Regions from separate parts of the Provencibacterium massiliense genome, predicted to be linked through region 2. Evidence: predicted binding sites of a transcription regulator. Region 2 holds the regulator's gene; the other holds the start of a gene.

Region 1 (3,378 bases), on a different contig from region 2:
TCCAGCCAGACGCCCTGCCCCATCAGGAAGGGGTAGTTTTTGACCTTCTTGCCCGCCTGGATTTTGTAGCGCTCCATCAGCTGTTCGGCGATGAGCTGGATCTTGTCCTCGAGCATCTCGAAGAAGAGGTCCACGTTGCCCCCCGCCTTGATGGCCAGCCGCGGCAGGTTGACCGAGGTGAAGCTCAGGTTCCCCCGCCCGTTCACGATCTCGCGCGACGGGTCGTAGTTGTTGCCGATCACCCTCGTGCGGCAGCCCATGTAGGCGATCTCGGTCTCGGGATGGCCGGGGCGGTAGTACTGCAGGTTGAAGGGCGCGTCGAGGAAGGAAAAGTTCGGGAACAACCGTTTGGCCGAAACCTTGCAGGCGAGCTTAAAGAGGTCGTAGTTCGGCTCGCCGGGGTTGTAGTTGACCCCTTCCTTGACCTTGAAGATGTGGATCGGGAAGATGGCGGTCTCGCCGTTGCCCAGCCCCGCATCGGTCGCCATCAGGATGGAACGGATCACCAGCCGCCCCTCGGGCGAGGTGTCCATGCCGTAGTTTAAGGATGAAAAGGGGATCTGCGCCCCGGCGCGGGAATGCATGGTGTTGAGATTGTGCACCAGCGCCTCCATCGCCTGATAGGTCGCATCCTCGGTCTCGGCCTTGGCCTCCTTCTCGGTAAAGCGCAGCACCTTGCCGGCCATGCGCTCGTCGCAAAGCTCCGCGAGCTTTGCGAGCAGCAGCTTGCCGAAGCCGTTGCCGTTTTCCAGCAGCGGGCTCTTGCCGCTCTCCTCCTCGATGGCCCGGATCAGCTCCTTGGCCTTTTTATGCGGCTCCTCACAGTCGATCAGGATTTCCAGCGCCTTGCCGAGGTTCTGGATATACTGCTTGCGGTAGGTCTTCGCCACCCCCTTGGCCATGGCGTAATCGAAGTTGGGCACGCTCTGCCCGCCGTGCTGGTCGTTCTGGTTCGACTGGATGGCGATGCATGCCAAGGCCGCGTAGGTGCGGATCTCCCCCGGCTCGCGCAGGAAGCCGTGCCCGGTGCAAAAGCCCCCGGTAAAGAGCTTGTCCAGGTCGATCTGGGTACAGGTGGTAGTCAGGGTATAGAAGTCCATGTCGTGGATATGGATGTCCCCGTCCGCGTGCGCTTGGGAAAACTTGGGATTGATAATGAACATCTGATAGAACTGCTTGGCGCCCTCGCTGCCGTATTTGAGCATAGAGCCCATCGCGGTGTCCCCGTCGATGTTGGCATTCTCCCGCTTGATGTCGTTGTCCTTGGCGTCCTTGAAGGTGATGTCCTCATAGATTTTCATCAGCTTGGTGTTCATCTCCCGCACCCGCGAGCGCTGGGCCCGGTAGATAATGAACTCCTTGGCGGTGCGCGCATGGCCGCTGTCCACGAGCACCTCCTCCACCGTATCCTGGATATGCTCCACGCTCGGCGTGGTCGCCCCCTCCTCCTCGAGGCGGCGCACCACCTCTTTTGCGAGCTCCAGCGCCGTGTCAAAGTCCTGCCCGCCCAGCGCCTGCGCCGCCTTGAAGATGGCCTGCGCGATCTTCTGGATGTCAAAGAGCACCGTTCTGCCGTCGCGTTTCACAATCGTCGTAATCATTGCCGCAATTCCCCTTTGTCTTAGTAAAGCCGGTTTCCCCGTCTAAAATTCTCCAAATGATATTCTACCTCCCGGCACCTACTTTGTCAACGGACAAACCATACATTTTGATATTAAATTTTTATATAACCACAATATATTGTGGATAACAGCTATACGGCTGGTATAAAGCCCCTCCCATTTTATGTCTGCTCCCGGACGGGATTCGCCCCAAAACGGCATGGTATCACGCCGCGGGGCAGCTTCCACCGATAGCGGTCAACCGCAAAAAAATTTATCCCAACCACCATATCTTGGGGGTGTCCGTCATAGCCCTTCCAGCGCCCCGCCCTGCCGGCCTCCCGCGCCGTCCGGCGGCTCCCTTCTCCCGAATCCGTGCGGGAATCTACCCGCGGCAGAACCTGGCTGCCACAGGCAGCCCGGACGCGCCTTGCTGCCTGTTCGATTCCCGTACGGGCAAAAATAAAAAAGCCATCCGAGGATGGCTTTTTATTTTTGGTGACCCGTGCGGGAATCGAACCCGCGATACCGCCGTGAAAGGGCGGTGTCTTAACCTCTTGACCAACGGGCCATGGCGTCCCGCCATATCGGCAGGCATATATGAAAAAAACCGTTTGACACGGTTTTATTCGCATGGTAGCGGTAAGTGGACTTGAACCACCGACACTTCGGGTATGAACCGAATGCTCTAGCCAACTGAGCTATACCGCCATATGTTTGTCCGTTTTTCAGAACGAGTATTATTATACCCGAAAAAGCGCTTTAAGTCAACGTCTTTTTTACAAAAAATTTTCCAATCTTTTTTCGCTTTGTCCCAGCGTCAAGAGAGCGAAAACGGGGCCCTGCCGCGGCCCCGTTTACCCTGTGATCATATGCAGTACCAGGATCCCGATCACCCCCGGCACCCCATAGAGCACCGACGTGATTGCCGAAAAGAGGTTGAAGGTCACCCCCAGCGAAAAGGTGCCCGACAGGAGGCTCACCACCCCCAGCGAGCCCAGCCCGCTGACCGCGCTGAGCAGCAGCCCCCGCACCAGGATCCGCTGGCGGATCAGCGCGGTGAGCATGACGACTGCCGAGACCAGTAAAAATCCCCCAAGATAAATGGTGTCCAGCATGTTTTGCCTCCCCGTTGTCATTTTTCGTCTTTCAAAGGGTCACGCAGTCGGGCAGCCGCTCCCGTGGCACCGTGAGCCCGTCCTGCTTGGCCAGCTTGATCAGGTAGCGGTACCGCGCCATCAGCGCGTTCTGCTCGTAGATGATCGACTCGAGCAGATCGTCGTCGCAGACCAGGTCGAAGCGCGCGCTGCTCTCGCGCAGCTGCCGCAGCACCTCGTCGATATCCTCCAGGATGGGGCTGCGCACCACTCTGAGCCTGCCCGCCGCGTCCTTTGGCGTCCCCTCGCCCTTGGCGTTTAAAGAAACGAATCTCAAACAACAACCCGTCCTTTCGTTATCCATTCTATTTGCAGTTTTGGCATTTTATTCCGCCTTATGCAAATTTGGGATAAAATGGAAGTCTCATAGAAAGAGAAGGCTCTCCCGGGCTGACGCCCGCCGGGAGAGCCTTTGTTTTCTGCCTAGTCCAGCTAATCCAGCACATAGACGTTGACGTACCGCACCCCGTTGAGACAGCTTTCGGTGTAGCTGTCATAGAACAGGTCGAGGTCGATGCTGCCGTCGATCAGCCCGGTGCCGGTGTCCGCCGCGATGGCGTAGCCATAGACGAAGGAATTGTCGGGCGAGGCGATGTACAGCTTGGTGCCGTAGGGGATTA
Region 2 (3,378 bases):
CGATGGTCACCTCGCCCGCCTTGCGGTCATAGGCCGCGACGGTCAGCGGGATGCGCTCGCCGTATTCATCCAGGCGCAGGATAATGAACTGCCCGGGCAGCACCTTGCGCGCGATATGGGGCGCGTGGACGCTCATCAGCGTCACAGCTTCATTCAGCGCGCGCTTCTCTACGATTTTATACAAACTGATCTCCTCCGTCACAGAACATACCGGCTTACAGATGGTTTGTGCAGGAAATCGTTACATTTCCTGCACATGGTCAGCTTATATTATACTGTATGCCCACCCGATTTGCAAGGCGCGCGGCCCCGATGGAGGATGAAAAAACCGCCAAAATGGCATGGGCGCGGGAATTGCGAATTGACTTCGCCGTCCATTGCTGCGATAATAAGGGTGCTTTTCACACATTCCAAAACGATGGAGATAGTCGATCATGATCAAAACCGGAATCTCAACCGCCTGCTTTTACCCCGCCCTCACCGAGCAATCCCTCGGCTATGTCGTCGAGAGCGGGGCCAAGGTGAGTGAAATATTTATCAACGCCCAGCAGGAATTTTGCCCTGCCTTCTTCGATTCGCTGCGCCGCCAGGCACAGGCTGCGGGGGTGGAGATCGTCTCGGTGCACCCCTATTCCTCCGGGATGGAGACCCAGCTCTTCTTTTCCGAGTATCCCCGCCGCTTGGAGGACGGGATGGAGATGTACCGGCAGGTCTTTTCCCTCAGCGCCGGGATCGGCGCGCGGTACGTCGTCTTCCACGGCGCTTATACCCACTGCCGGCTGCCTCAGAGGGAGATCTACGAGCGGTACTGGAGGCTGCACACCCTCGCCGAAAGGGAAGGGGTCACCCTGCTGCATGAGAACGTGGCGCGCTGCAAGAGCAAGGACCCGCAGTTTATACAGGGTATGCGGGACTACCTCGGGGATGGGGTGCGCTTCGTGCTGGACACCAAGCAGGCGGTGCGCGCGGGCTATACCGCCGCCGCCCTGCGCGAGGCGATGGGCCCCGCGCTGCGGCATGTGCATATCAGCGACTACGCCCCGGGGCAGGACTGCCTGCCGCCCGGCCGGGGGACGTTCGACATCGGCGGCTTCCTGCGCTCGCTGGAATCAAGCGGTTTTTCGGGTGCCGCGCTCGTGGAGGTTTACCGCGATAACTATCGAACGAGGGAGGAATTGTACGATTCTTACAAACTTTTGGCCTCGCTGGTGCCAAATGAGGGTTAGGTTCGATTTCATTCGACTTTAAAAGACAGTCGTTTTGTGACTTTTTACAATTTGGTCTGGAAAATATTTGTATTAACTCATAAGAAATGCGAGCTCGATACAAATTCCAACGAAAAATGGGCCTTTATTTTTGCCTCGATTCATGTATAATAATTGCCGAGCCCTTCGCGAGGAGCCCCTGCCCTTTCCGACCACTACCTGCCGGTCGGGGAGGGCACCTGTAACAAAGACAAAAAATCGAGACAAAATTGGAGGTAAGAGCATGTTTGAGGAAATTGAATACCGTGTGTATCGGGAGGAACTGGAGCTGGAGGGTATCGGCAGGTATACCGCTTTTGGCGTGGCGGGCTTCCGGGCGGGCGATAGGCGGGAGCCGGTCTGTCATGTGGGGGATATTTCGACCGAGCGCAGCGTCGCCGAGCGGCTGGCGGAGCTTTGCAACCGGAATATCCTCTCCCCGAGCCATCTGCTGGACGCCGCGCAGGATTTTTTGGACTCCGACGAATTTTAAGGTTGTGCATCCCGGCGCGCGATGGTATGATAGTGGCAAGAAATACCGCAGATGGAGGGCTTTGCCATGAAGTGTCCCTATTGCTTTTATCAGGAGAGCAAGGTGGTTGATTCCAGGCCGACGGACGACGGCGAGCGGATCCGCCGCCGCCGGGAGTGCCTGAGCTGCCTCAAGCGCTTTACCACCTACGAGGTGATCGAGACCACGCCGCTGATGGTGGTGAAGAAGGACCGCTCCCGCGAGCAGTTCAACCGCAACAAGATCCTCAACGGTCTGCTGCGCGCATGTGAAAAACGTCCGGTCTCCCTGGGGACGCTCGAGGGGATCGTGGACGACATCGAGCTCGCGCTGCAAAATTCCCTCGAGCGGGAGGTGCGCAGCGAACAGATCGGCGAGATGGTGATGGACCGCCTCAAGGGGGTGGACGAGGTCGCCTATGTGCGCTTCGCATCGGTCTACCGCCAATTCAAAGATATCAACTCGTTTATGGACGAGTTGAAAAACATCCTGGAGACGAAAGAAAAAGCATGATGAACGTGCAATAAAAAGGACGGCTGCAGCCGTCCTTTTTCATTTTTGGCGGGACGGTTTGACGGCCAATCGGAACAACAATCGAACCTGTTAGAATGGCGTGATAATGCGGTTTGAACGAGGTGAGAAAAAAGTCGAAAATTTCATTTTTTCCTAAAAATATTGTCGATTTCTGTTGACGGGACGACAAGATGACGCTATAATGAAACTACCGCATACAAAATGTAAAAGGCAAAGCTGGCGAAAGCCAGTGACGCAAAACTATAGGGCCTTGATTTGAAGGAACTTAACCCCTCCTTCAGATTGTGGCAGCCAGGTGCCATTTCTCGTATGGATAATTCTATTATCTGAATTTTATGTTTTGTACGGTGGTTTAGACATGAGGGAACACCCTGTGCGAATTTTTACATCGCTCGTCGTTGGGATCATGGCTATACACCTACATATGCCTTCATCTCCGCAGTTTGAGGTCCGGGCAGCTAATTTCAGACGCAGGCCGGAGGTTTACTCCAGCTTTCGGGCTATCGCCAGTTCGCTCCTGGCGCTATAGTTTTGCGTCGATTTCCCCCTCCGGGTCGTTTGAAAGACCCGACCTCAACAACCTGCCGCCCCCTGACCTACACAGGCCGGCAAACGACGCACATCGCCCGTCATGTCTGAACTTGAAAGCCGCATTGTAATTTTACAATGCGGCTTTTTTAATGTATGATAGGGGACAGGAAAAATTGGGAGGGATCACAACCTATGCGCATGCGCCGCAAGAAATGGGCGGTGCCCGAATTGACGGCCGCCCCCTTTTATATCAGGAACCCCGAGGAGCAGACCGGGCACTGGCGCGCGCTCTACGCGCGCGCAGAGCAGCCGCTGATGGTCGAGCTCGGGTGCGGCAAGGGGGGCTTTATCAGCCGGCTGGCACTGCAAAACCCGCAGTTTAATTTCCTGGCGGTCGATCTGATCGACGACATGCTCGGGCTCACCAAGCGGGCGGTCGAGCAGGCCTACCGGGAGGCGGAGCGCGAAATCGACAACGTCCTGCTCGCCCAGCAGGACATCGAGCGGATCACCAGAATCCTCGGGGAGCGGGACCAAGTCGAACGGGTGTACATCAAC

Evidence for each region. Region 2 encodes NrdR, which represses ribonucleotide reductase genes. Its sites were predicted from a motif close to CACNANATNTNGTG; they were not measured.
Region 1: the regulator NrdR is predicted to act here: its motif matches at 1,732-1,745, upstream of B5477_RS04750 (anaerobic ribonucleoside triphosphate reductase).

The regions. Positions count from the first base shown of each region.
Region 1 covers NZ_FWCH01000011.1:208,663-212,040, reverse strand. The annotation lists gene B5477_RS04750 (anaerobic ribonucleoside triphosphate reductase) at 1-1,601, opposite strand, end outside; tRNA gene B5477_RS04745 (tRNA-Glu) at 2,098-2,172, opposite strand; tRNA gene B5477_RS04740 (tRNA-Met) at 2,236-2,312, opposite strand; gene B5477_RS04735 (pro-sigmaK processing inhibitor BofA family protein) at 2,459-2,719, opposite strand; gene B5477_RS04730 (DUF2508 family protein) at 2,751-3,035, opposite strand; gene B5477_RS04725 (3D domain-containing protein) at 3,191-3,378, opposite strand, start outside.
Region 2 covers NZ_FWCH01000012.1:1,128,612-1,131,989, reverse strand. The annotation lists gene B5477_RS10525 (sulfide/dihydroorotate dehydrogenase-like FAD/NAD-binding protein) at 1-184, opposite strand, end outside; gene B5477_RS10520 (sugar phosphate isomerase/epimerase family protein) at 435-1,226, shown strand; gene B5477_RS10515 (DUF6514 family protein) at 1,489-1,737, shown strand; gene nrdR (transcriptional regulator NrdR) at 1,804-2,268, shown strand; cyclic di-GMP riboswitch class I at 2,489-2,592, shown strand; gene trmB (tRNA (guanosine(46)-N7)-methyltransferase TrmB) at 3,013-3,378, shown strand, end outside.